DNA from 2 places in the Mesorhizobium sp. M4A.F.Ca.ET.090.04.2.1 genome. Region 1 is predicted to be linked to the other one. Evidence: riboswitches for the same ligand, from Rfam matches in the RefSeq annotation. Region 1 holds a riboswitch; the other holds the start of a gene.
The links. Region 1 has a riboswitch for thiamine pyrophosphate ahead of thiC (phosphomethylpyrimidine synthase ThiC). Riboswitches for the same ligand answer to the same signal wherever they lie in the genome.
Positions count from the first base shown of each region.

Region 2: another riboswitch for thiamine pyrophosphate. It lies ahead of thiB (thiamine ABC transporter substrate binding subunit); the one in region 1 lies ahead of thiC (phosphomethylpyrimidine synthase ThiC).

Region 1 covers NZ_RZOT01000365.1:570-6,053, reverse strand. Annotated here, with positions in the region: partial or broken gene EN781_RS22805 (8-amino-7-oxononanoate synthase) at 1-882, shown strand, start outside; gene bioD (dethiobiotin synthase) at 879-1,514, shown strand; gene EN781_RS22795 (adenosylmethionine--8-amino-7-oxononanoate transaminase) at 1,514-2,779, shown strand; gene EN781_RS22790 (beta-ketoacyl-ACP synthase III) at 2,776-3,759, shown strand; TPP riboswitch at 3,850-3,966, shown strand; gene thiC (phosphomethylpyrimidine synthase ThiC) at 4,070-5,484, shown strand, end outside.
Region 2 covers NZ_RZOT01000419.1:360-5,209, reverse strand. Annotated here, with positions in the region: partial or broken gene EN781_RS24455 (ATP-binding cassette domain-containing protein) at 1-433, opposite strand, end outside; gene EN781_RS24450 (thiamine diphosphokinase) at 435-1,079, opposite strand; TPP riboswitch at 1,182-1,295, shown strand; gene thiB (thiamine ABC transporter substrate binding subunit) at 1,339-2,343, shown strand; gene thiP (thiamine/thiamine pyrophosphate ABC transporter permease) at 2,574-4,184, shown strand; gene thiQ (thiamine ABC transporter ATP-binding protein) at 4,181-4,850, shown strand, end outside.

The DNA.
Region 1 (5,484 bases):
TTCAGAGCCGACCGCGCGCTGTTCTTCGGCAGCGGCTACATCGCCAACTTCGCCCTGCTCACCGCCCTGCCGCAGAAGGGTGACCTTTTGGTCCTCGACGAATTGGCTCATGCCAGCATGCATGAGGGGGCCCGCGCTGGCCGCGCCGAGTTCAAGCTCGCCGTGCACAACGACGTCGATGCTTTCGAGGATGCAATCACGCGCTGGCGCGCCGAAGGCGGCACCGGGCGCGTCTGGATCGTGGTCGAAAGCCTCTACAGCATGGATGGCGACCGCGCGCCGATGGAGGACCTGGTCGCGCTTGCCGACCGGCACGAGGCCTTCATCGTCGTCGATGAGGCGCATGCCACCGGCGTCTGGGGGCCAGACGGCCGCGGCCTTGCCGCCGCTTTCGAGGGCCGCGACAACATCGTCGCGCTCCACACATGCGGCAAGGCGCTCGGCGCGGCCGGTGCGCTCGTCACCGGGCCGGAACTGCTGTGCGACTATCTCGTCAACCGCTGTCGGCCATTCATCTACTCCACCGCGCCATCGCCGCTGATGGCCGTGGCAGCGCGCGAGGCGATTGCCATGCTGTCCGACGAGCCCCAACGCCGTGCCCAGTTGCAGGAGCGCGTTGCCTTCGCGGGCCGCCAATTGGCCGAGCGCTGCGGCGTAGCCCCCAGCGGCTCGCAGATCCAGCCCTTCGTCATCGGCGACAACGGGCGCACCATGGCGGTGGCGGCGGCGCTGCAGGCGCGCAGTTTCGACATTCGCGGCATTCGTCCGCCGACCGTCCCCGAGGGCACATCGCGCCTGCGCATTTCGCTGACGCTGAATGTCGACGAGGCCGACATTTCGGCCATGGTCGAGGCGCTCTTCGAGGTGTTGGCGGCGGCATGACCAAGCGCATCGTCATCACCGGAACAGATACCGGGATCGGCAAAACGGTGTTTTCGGCCGGGCTCGCCTGCCTGCTCGACGGCTTCTACTGGAAGCCGGTGCAATCGGGCCTCGACGAGGAGACCGACAGCCAGGTCGTGGAACGGCTCGCCGGCTTGCCGCCGGGGCGCGTGCTGCCCGAAGTGTATCGCCTGAAGGAGCCGCTATCGCCGCATCGTTCAGCCGAACTCGACGGCGTCGCGATAGACGCCGCAGAGCTGTCGCTTCCGGACTTGCCGGGCCCGCTCGTCATCGAAGGCGCCGGGGGACTGATGGTGCCGCTCAACCGGCGCACTAAATTCATCGACATCTTCGCGCAGTGGCGAGTGCCGGTCATCCTGTGCGCCCGTACCAAGCTCGGCACGATCAACCACACCCTCCTGTCGATCGAGGCGCTCAGGGCCCGATCCATCCCGCTCATCGGCATTGCCTTCATCGGCGATGAGGTGGCCGACACGCAGAGAACAATCGTGGAATTCAGCGGCGTGCGCCAGCTTGGCAGGCTGCCGCTGCTCGATCCGCTGACGAGTGAGAATCTAAGGGAGGCGATGATTACCGGCTTCGACCTCACAGCGATTGCGGGAGGCGAATGATGCCGCAGTCCGATGTGTGGCATCCCTTCACCCAGCACGCGCTCGAGCCCGCCATCCCCGAAATCGTCCGGACGGAAGGCGCCTACCTCTACAAGGCCGACGGCACGTGCATCCTGGATGCCATTTCCTCCTGGTGGGTCGTCACCCACGGCCACCGCCATCCCCGCATCATCAAGGCCATCGAGACGACCGCGGCGAGCCTCGACCAGATCATCTTCGCTGGCTTCACCCACGAGCCGGCCGAACGCCTGGCCAGGGCGCTTGTCGGCCTCGCTCCGGCCGGCCTCGAACGGGTGTTCTATTCCGACAGCGGCTCGACCTCCGTCGAGGTCGCGCTGAAGATGGCACTCGGCTACTTCCGCAATATCGACGCGCCGCGCTCGCGCATCGTCGTCATGGAGCACAGCTATCATGGCGACACCATCGGCACGATGAGCGTCGGCGCTCGCGGCGTGTTCAACGCTGCCTACGAGCCCCTGTTGTTCGAGGTCGACACCATCCCCTTCCCGGCTGCCGGGCGCGAGCAGGAGACGCTCGATCGGTTCGAGGCAGTCTCCCGCGACCGGCACGCAGCCGCGCTGATCGTCGAGCCGCTGGTGCTCGGCGCCGGCGGCATGCTGATGTATCCGGCATGGGTTCTGGCCGAGTTGAAGAAGATCGCCGAGGCCTCTGGCACGCTGCTGATCGCCGACGAGGTGATGACCGGCTGGGGCCGCACCGGAACCATGTTCGCCTGCGAGCAGGCATCAATCTCACCGGACATTCTGTGCACCTCGAAAGGGCTGACGGGCGGCGCAATCCCGCTGGCGGCGACGATTGCCACCGATGCCATCTTCCAGGCCCATTATTCCGAGGACCGGAAGAAGACATTCTTCCACTCGAGTTCCTACACTGCCAATCCGATGGCCTGCGCGGCCGCACTCGCCAATGTCGAGATCTGGCGTGACGAACCGGTGGCCGAGCGGGTCGCGGCCCTGAGTGCAAGACAGGCCGCAGGGCTTCATCGTTTTCGTGACAATCCTTTTTTCACCGACAGCCGCGCAACCGGGACGATCGCGGCTCTCGATCTGCGCACCGGCTCCGCCGGCTATCTGGCCGAGATCGGGCCGAAGCTGCGCGCTTTCTTCCTCGAGCGCGGGCTGCTGGTGCGTCCGCTCGGCAATGTCCTCTATCTTCTGCCGCCCTATTGCATCACCGGCGAAGAACTCGACGGTCTCTATGACGCCATCGAGGAGGCCGGGGAACGCTTCGGCGCTAAGCCATGAGCAGGTCGTCGCGCCTTCTCGGGTTCGGCCATCATGCGCCGGCGCGCAGGGTCGAGAATCAGGAGATCGAAGATCGTCTCGGGCTCGAGCCCGGCTGGATCGAGCGGCGCACCGGGATACGGTCGCGCTTCTGGGCAACCGACGACGACACACTGTCGGGCCTTGCCGCGCAAGCCGGCGACATGGCGCTGACGAATGCCGGCATCGACCGCGGCGACATCGGTCTTCTGTTGCTTGCCACCTCGACGCCTGATCACCTCCTGCCGCCCAGCGCGCCGCTGGTCGCGCATCGGTTGGGACTGAGCCGCGCCGGCGCGATCGATCTGACCGGCGCCTGCGCCGGCTTCATCTATGCGCTTATGTTTGCCGATGGCTTCACCCGCCTGCACGGCAAAGCCGCCATCGTCATTGCCGCGAACATCCTTAGCCGCCGCATCAACCCGGCCGAGCGCGCCAGCGCGGTTTTGTTCGCCGATGCCGCCGGCGCCGTGGTGATCGGGCCCGGCGATGAACCGGATCGGGGCATTCTCGGCGCATCGGTTGATTCCGATGGATCGCGCTACGGGCTGATCCAGATTCCGGCGGGCGGAAGCAACAAGCCCTTCCACGCCGACCTCGATCTCGCTGAGACCCGGATGACGATCACCGACGGCCGCGAAGTGTTCGCCAAGGCGGTCGAGATGATGACCGCCTGCTCGCGGGAGGCGCTCACTGCTGCCCGCATGCGACCGCAAGACATCGACCGGTTCGCACCGCATCAGGCCAACGTCCGCATCTTCGATGCCGTCGGGCGAAACCTCGGTATCGATGATCGTGCGATCGTCAAGACGATCGTCGAATACGGCAATTCCTCCGCCGCGACGATCCCGCTCTCGCTGTCGCTCGCGCATCGGAAGCAGCCGTTTAGGCCAGGCGAAAAGGTTCTCCTGGCGGCGGCAGGTGCGGGTCTCAGCGGCGGCGCCCTGGTGGTCGGGATCTAGCCGGGTAGCGGTGCTGACGGGACAGACTGACTGTATGAGATGACTGGCCGAACACGGCTTGACAAAGTGGCGCCCGCCCGTCCAACCTGAGGCATTCACCAGGGGAGTCCCGGCAAGGGGCTGAGATACTGCTGGCTTTCGCGGCGCAGTGACCCGTTGAACCTGATCCAGTTCATACTGGCGTAGGGACGGTGCAAGCGCTTCGCGGGAGTCTATGCCCGAGGTCCTGTTTCGGCAGGGCGACCAAAGCGTCTTTTCATCCTTCCGGCACAGAACTGGGTCTCCAATGCATGAGCAAAGGAGCCTCAAGATGAATGCCCTCACCCCCACCGTGTCGACGGGACCGCTGCCCGCCTCACGCAAGATCCACAAGCAAGGCAGCCTCCACCCGCGGATCAGGGTGCCGATGCGCGAGATCGCCGTCCATCCGACCGCCGGCGAGCCGCCGGTGACGGTCTATGACTCCTCCGGCCCCTATACCAACCCTGCGATCGAAACGGACATCGAAAGGGGCCTCGCCCGGCCTCGGCAGGACTGGATCGCGGCGCGCGGAGATGTCGAGGCCTATGACGGCCGCCACGTGCGGCCGGAAGACAACGGGTTCGCGACGGGCGAGCGCCTGACGCCGGAATTTCCGGTCCGCAATCGGCCGCTGCGGGCCAAGGCCGGCAAGGCGGTGACCCAGCTTGCCTATGCGCGCGCCGGCATCATCACGCCCGAGATGGAGTTCGTCGCGATCCGCGAGAATCTGGGCCGCGAGGCCCTGCGCGGCAAGCTTAAGCGCGACGGCGAAGCCTTCGGCGCGGCGATCCCCGACTTCGTCACGCCGGAATTCGTGCGCGACGAAGTGGCGCGCGGACGGGCGATCATTCCCGCCAACATCAATCATCCCGAGAGCGAGCCGATGATCATTGGCCGCAATTTCCTGGTCAAGATCAACGCCAATATCGGCAACTCCGCCGTCACCTCGTCGATGGCCGAAGAGGTCGAGAAGATGGTGTGGGCGATCCGCTGGGGCGCCGACACGGTGATGGATCTTTCCACGGGCCGCAACATCCACAACATTCGCGAATGGATCGTGCGCAATGCGCCGGTGCCGATCGGCACGGTGCCGCTTTACCAGGCGCTGGAAAAGGTGGGCGGCATCGCCGAGGACCTGACCTGGGAGGTGTATCGCGACACGCTGATCGAGCAGGCCGAGCAGGGCGTCGACTATTTCACCATCCACGCCGGCGTGCGGCTGCACTATATCCCGCTGACCGTCGACCGGGTGACCGGGATCGTCTCGCGCGGCGGCTCGATCATGGCCAAATGGTGCCTGCACCATCACCGGGAGAGCTTCCTCTACGAACACTTCGCCGAGATCTGCGACATCTGTCGCGCCTACGACGTGTCCTTCTCGCTCGGCGACGGGCTTCGTCCGGGCTCGATCGCCGACGCCAACGACGCCGCGCAGTTCGCCGAGCTGGAAACGCTAGGCGAGCTGACTCAGATCGCCTGGGCCAAGGACTGCCAGGTGATGATCGAGGGGCCCGGTCATGTGCCGATGCACAAGATCAAGCAGAACATGGACAAGCAGCTCGCCGTCTGCGGCGAGGCGCCGTTCTATACGCTGGGGCCGCTGACGACTGACATCGCGCCGGGCTACGATCACATCACCTCCGGCATAGGTGCTGCCATGATCGGCTGGTTCGGCACGGCAATGCTCTGCTACGTCACGCCGAA
Region 2 (4,850 bases), on a different contig from region 1:
CGTCCAGCAGCAGAATGTCGGGCTCCGGCGCCATGACGCGGGCAAGGGCCGCGCGGCGCGCCTCGCCGCCGGAAAGGTCGTTTGGCCGCTCCTCGCCGGTCAGGCCAAGATGCTCCATCAGATAGGTGGCGCGGTAGGGATCGTCGGCCGGTCCGAGCCCTGCCTCGACATAGGCGCGCACATTGGCGAAGCCATCCATGTCGGGCATTTGCGGCAGGTAACGCACCGTCGCCGAAGGCTGGCGGAACACCTCGCCATCCTGTGGTTCGATCATGCCGGCGGCGATCTTGAGCAGCGTCGACTTGCCGGAGCCGTTGCGGCCGACCAGCGCGATCTTGTCGCCGGCGGACGCGCTGAGCGCCGCGCCATCGAGCAGCGGCGTGCCGCCGAAGGTCAGTCTTATCCCGTCGAGATTGAGAAGAGGCGGGGCCATGTCAGCTTTCAGGAAGGGGATAGGGGTGAGCGAGCAGCAACGCGCGCCCGTGGCCGAGCGCGATCTCAAGCCGCCCCTTGACCTCGTTTGATATAGTCAGCGACGAGCCGAACGTCACCTCGACGTGATCGAGCGGCCATTTGGCGCCGGCGACGCTCAGGCCGGAAAGGTCGGAGAAGCCGAGCACCGAAAACAGCGTGCCGTCGGCATAGTCGAAGCCGGCCTTGCCAGGCAAAAGCGGAATGCCTTCCTGCGCGCCGCTGGTCATAACCACGCTCATGCCGGCCTCGGCCAGGCGAACCGCGAGTGCCAGATGCAGGAAGGCGTGGTCAGCGCGCTTGCCGCCGAAGGCGCCGGCCAGCACGAGGCCGGTGGCGCCGCGCTCGAGGGCGGCGGCGATCGCCAACTCGCCGTCCGTCTTGTCCTTCTCGGCCGGAAACACCTGGCGTGGCACGGCGGCCAGATCATCCGGCAAATCCGGCGGCACGGAATCGAAATCGCCGACCCAGAGCTCAGGCGTCAGGCCCAGCATGCGGGCATGGCCGATGCCGCCATCGGCGGCGATGACGCGCGCGCCGGCCAGCTGGCTGTCGAGCCGCGGCGTGCGGACGAGGTCGCCGCCAAGCAGGATGGTGAATGTGCCCATGGGCGTCGCCCTTACCAGCCCCGCCCGAGAAACGGAAGCCGGGGGTGCAGGCACCCGGCAAACTTCCGCTTGCGCGGTGCCGTGCCCGGGCCTATGTGTCGAAACGCTCTAACGGGGTGCCGGACGCGGGTTTTCGCGGACCGGCTGAGAGGCAACCGCCAACCCGCTGAACCTGATCCGGTTTGTACCGGCGGAGGGATTAGACGTCTCGGACCATCCGGCGCCTCAATTCCTTTCAATACCAACGAAGGAGGCGCCGATGCGCACGCTCTTGTCCCACCTTGTTCTGGCAACCGGCCTGGTTTCGCTTCTGGCGGGTCCGGCGGCCGCGAAGGACAAGCTCACCGTCTATACCTATGAGAGCTTCACCGCCGACTGGGGTCCCGGCCCGGCGGTAAAGAAGGAATTCGAGGCCGAATGCGGCTGCGATCTCGAATTCGTCTCGGTCGCCGATGGCGTGGCGTTACTCAACCGCGTCAAGCTGGAGGGCGCGGCGACCAAGGCCGACATCGTGCTCGGCCTCGACACCAACCTGACGGCCGAAGCCAAGGCGAGCGGCCTGTTCGCGCCGCATGGCGACGTGTCCGGCCTCAATGTCCCCGGCAACTGGAGCGACGACACATTCGTGCCGTTCGACTATGGCTATTTCGCCGTCGTCTACGACACCGAAAAGCTGAAAGTCCCGCCGAAGAGCCTGAAGGAACTGGTCGAGGGCAGCGCCACCGACAAGATCGTCATCCAGGATCCACGCACCTCGACGCCCGGCCTCGGCCTGCTGCTCTGGGTCAAGTCGGTCTATGGCGACAAGGCGCCGGAAGCCTGGGCCAAGCTCAAGTCCAAGGTGCTGACGGTGACGCCGGGCTGGAGCGAGGCCTATGGCCTGTTTACCAAGGGCGAGGCGCCGATGGTGCTGTCCTACACCACCTCGCCGGCCTATCACATGGTCGCCGAGAAAACTGAACGCTACCAGGCCGCGTCCTTCGAGGAGGGCGAATATCTGCAGATCGAGGTTGCCGGCATCACCACGACAGGGGCGAAGAATCCGCTGGCGGAGAAGTTCATCGCCTTCATGACCGGCCCGAAATTCCAGGATGTCATCCCCGAGACCAACTGGATGTTCCCGGCCGGTAAGACCGACAAGCCGCTCAATCCGGCCTTCGACAAATTGGTCAAGCCGACCAAGACCTTGCTGTTCAGCGCCGATGAGGTCGCCGCCAACCGCAAGGCCTGGGTGGACGAATGGCTGGCGGCGATGAGCAAGTAGGCTTTCGATCGCCTCGATGTCTGCGCCAAGCCACCCCCCTCTGTCCTGCCGGACATCTCCCCCTCAAGGGGGGAGATTGGCTGTCACGGCGGTTTTCGCCAACCTTTGGCGGTGTGGGATGGAACGCGGCGTCGACGCTGCTGATCTCCCCCCTAGAGGGGGAGATGTCCGGCAGGACAGAGGGGGGGGCGAAGGAACGCGGCTTTCGCTAAGTTCCGCCAGGGTGCAGCGTGCAGCTCGCGCCTCGCTCTGACCCCCGCATCACCGCCGGCATCGCCGCGCTAGGCGCCATCACCTTGCTGATCGGCGGGGCGTTCGCCGGCCTCGTCCTTGAAGGCGCGCATGATTTCTCCGGCGCCGCCTCGGCCTTCGATCCCTATATCCTGCGCGTCGTCCGCTTCACACTCTGGCAGGCGCTGTTGTCGACCCTGCTTTCCGTTGTGCCGGCGCTGTTCGTCGCGCGCGCGCTCTCCCGGCATCCGCTTTTTCCGGGCCGCGGGCTGATCCTGCAGCTCTTCGCCCTGCCGCTGGCGCTGCCGGCCATTGTCGCGGCGCTCGGCATCCTGGCGCTCTACGGCAATGCCGGCTATTTCGCCGGCCTGCTCGGCGGACGGAACTGGCCGGGCATCTACGGACTGTCCGGCATCCTCGTTGCCCATGTCTTCTTCAACTTGCCCCTGGCCACGCGGCTGTTCCTCGAGGCGCTGGGCACGGTGCCGGCCAATCACTGGCGATTGGCAAGCCAGCTCGGCATGGGCGGTCGGCCCGCCTTCCGGCTGATCGAATGGCCGGCGTTGCGGGCAGCGCTGCCCGGTGTCTCCGGGCTGGTCTTCATGCTTTGCATCACCTCCTTCACCATCGTGCTGACGCTCGGCGGCGGGCCGGCCGCCACGACGCTGGAGGTCGCCATCTACCAGGCGCTGCGCTTCGATTTCGATCCGGCGCGGGCGGTGACGCTGACGCTGCTGCAGATCGCGCTGACCTTCGCCGTAGTGCTTGCACTGACGCGGCTCGGCGCCAACACCGTCGGCGACGCCAACCTGCCGGTGGCGCCGCGCCGGTACTTTTCGGCGAGCCCGGCGGAAACCTCGCTGAACGCGGCTCTGATCGTGCTCGCGCTGCTGTTCGTCGCCGGACCGATGGCGGCCACGGTCGCGGCGGGCCTCGGCGCCGATCTCGGCCGGCTCGCCGGCGAGAGCGCGGTGCGGCAGGCGACGCAGACCAGCGTGGTGCTGGCCTTCCTGTCGGCGTCGCTCGCGGTGGCGATGTCGCTGGCGCTGATCGCGGCGCGCCGGGCGCTGGCCCTGAAGCGCTGTGCCGGCCGCAAGACATTGCTGGAGCACGCAACGGATACCGGTGCCGGGTTCGTCCTCGTCGTACCGCCCATCGTCGTCGGCGCCGGCTGGTTCCTGCTTTTGCGTACGGTCAGCGACGTCTTTGCCCTCGCCCCGGTGATGGTCGTCGCAGTCAACGCGGTGATGGCGATGCCCTTTGCCATCCGCGCGATCCGCCCCGCCTACGATGCAGCAAGCGAGCGCCACGAGAGGCTCTGCCTGCTGCTCGGCATATCAGGCTGGAACCGGCTCAGCCTGGTCGACTGGCCGTCGCTCAGGCGGCCGCTCGCAACCGGCTTCGCCTTCGCCATGGCCCTGTCGCTCGGCGATCTCGGCGTAATCGCGCTGTTCGGCAGCGATTCCGTGCAGACCTTGCCCTATCTTCTGCTGGCGCGCATGGGCAGCTATCGCACCGCCGACGCCGCCGGCCTTGCCTTGCTGCTCGGTCTCGTCTGCCTGGCGCTGGTGCTTGCCGCCGATCGCCTCGGGCAAGGAGAGAAATCATGACGCCGGCGAAGGAAGTCGGGGCGAAAGGCGCGGCCGTCCGGCTCGAGGACGCTTCGTTCAGCTATGGCGAAGCGCCGTTCCGTTTCGACGTCGGGTTCGCCGCCTCGAAGATCACCGCCATCATGGGGCCGAGCGGTTCGGGAAAGTCGACGCTGCTCAACCTGGTGGCTGGTTTCGAGATGCCAGGATCCGGCCGCGTGCTGATCGACGGTGGCGATGTCAGCGCCGCGCCGCCTTCGGTGAGGCCGGTCTCGATGGTGTTCCAGGAGAACAATCTGTTCGCCCATCTTTCGGTGGAGCGGAATGTCGGGCTCGGCCGCTCGCCGTCGCTCAGCCTCACTGATGCCGACCATGCGGCAATTGCCGATGCGCTGGCGCGTGTCGGCCTTGCGGGCAAGGAGAGGCGCCTGCCACGCGAGCTTTCCGGCGGCGAGCGGCAGCGCGTCGCGCTGGCGCGCGTGCTGGTGCGCGACCGGCCGGTGCTCTTGCTCGACGAGCCGTTCGCCTCGCTCGGACCGGCGCTGCGCGACGACATGCTCGATTTGCTGGCCAGTGTCCATACCGAACGGCAGATGACGGTGCTGTTCGTCACGCACCAGCCGGAGGACGCGCGCCGCATCGGCCAGGACATGGTCTTCCTTGACAACCACACGGTCGCCGCGACGG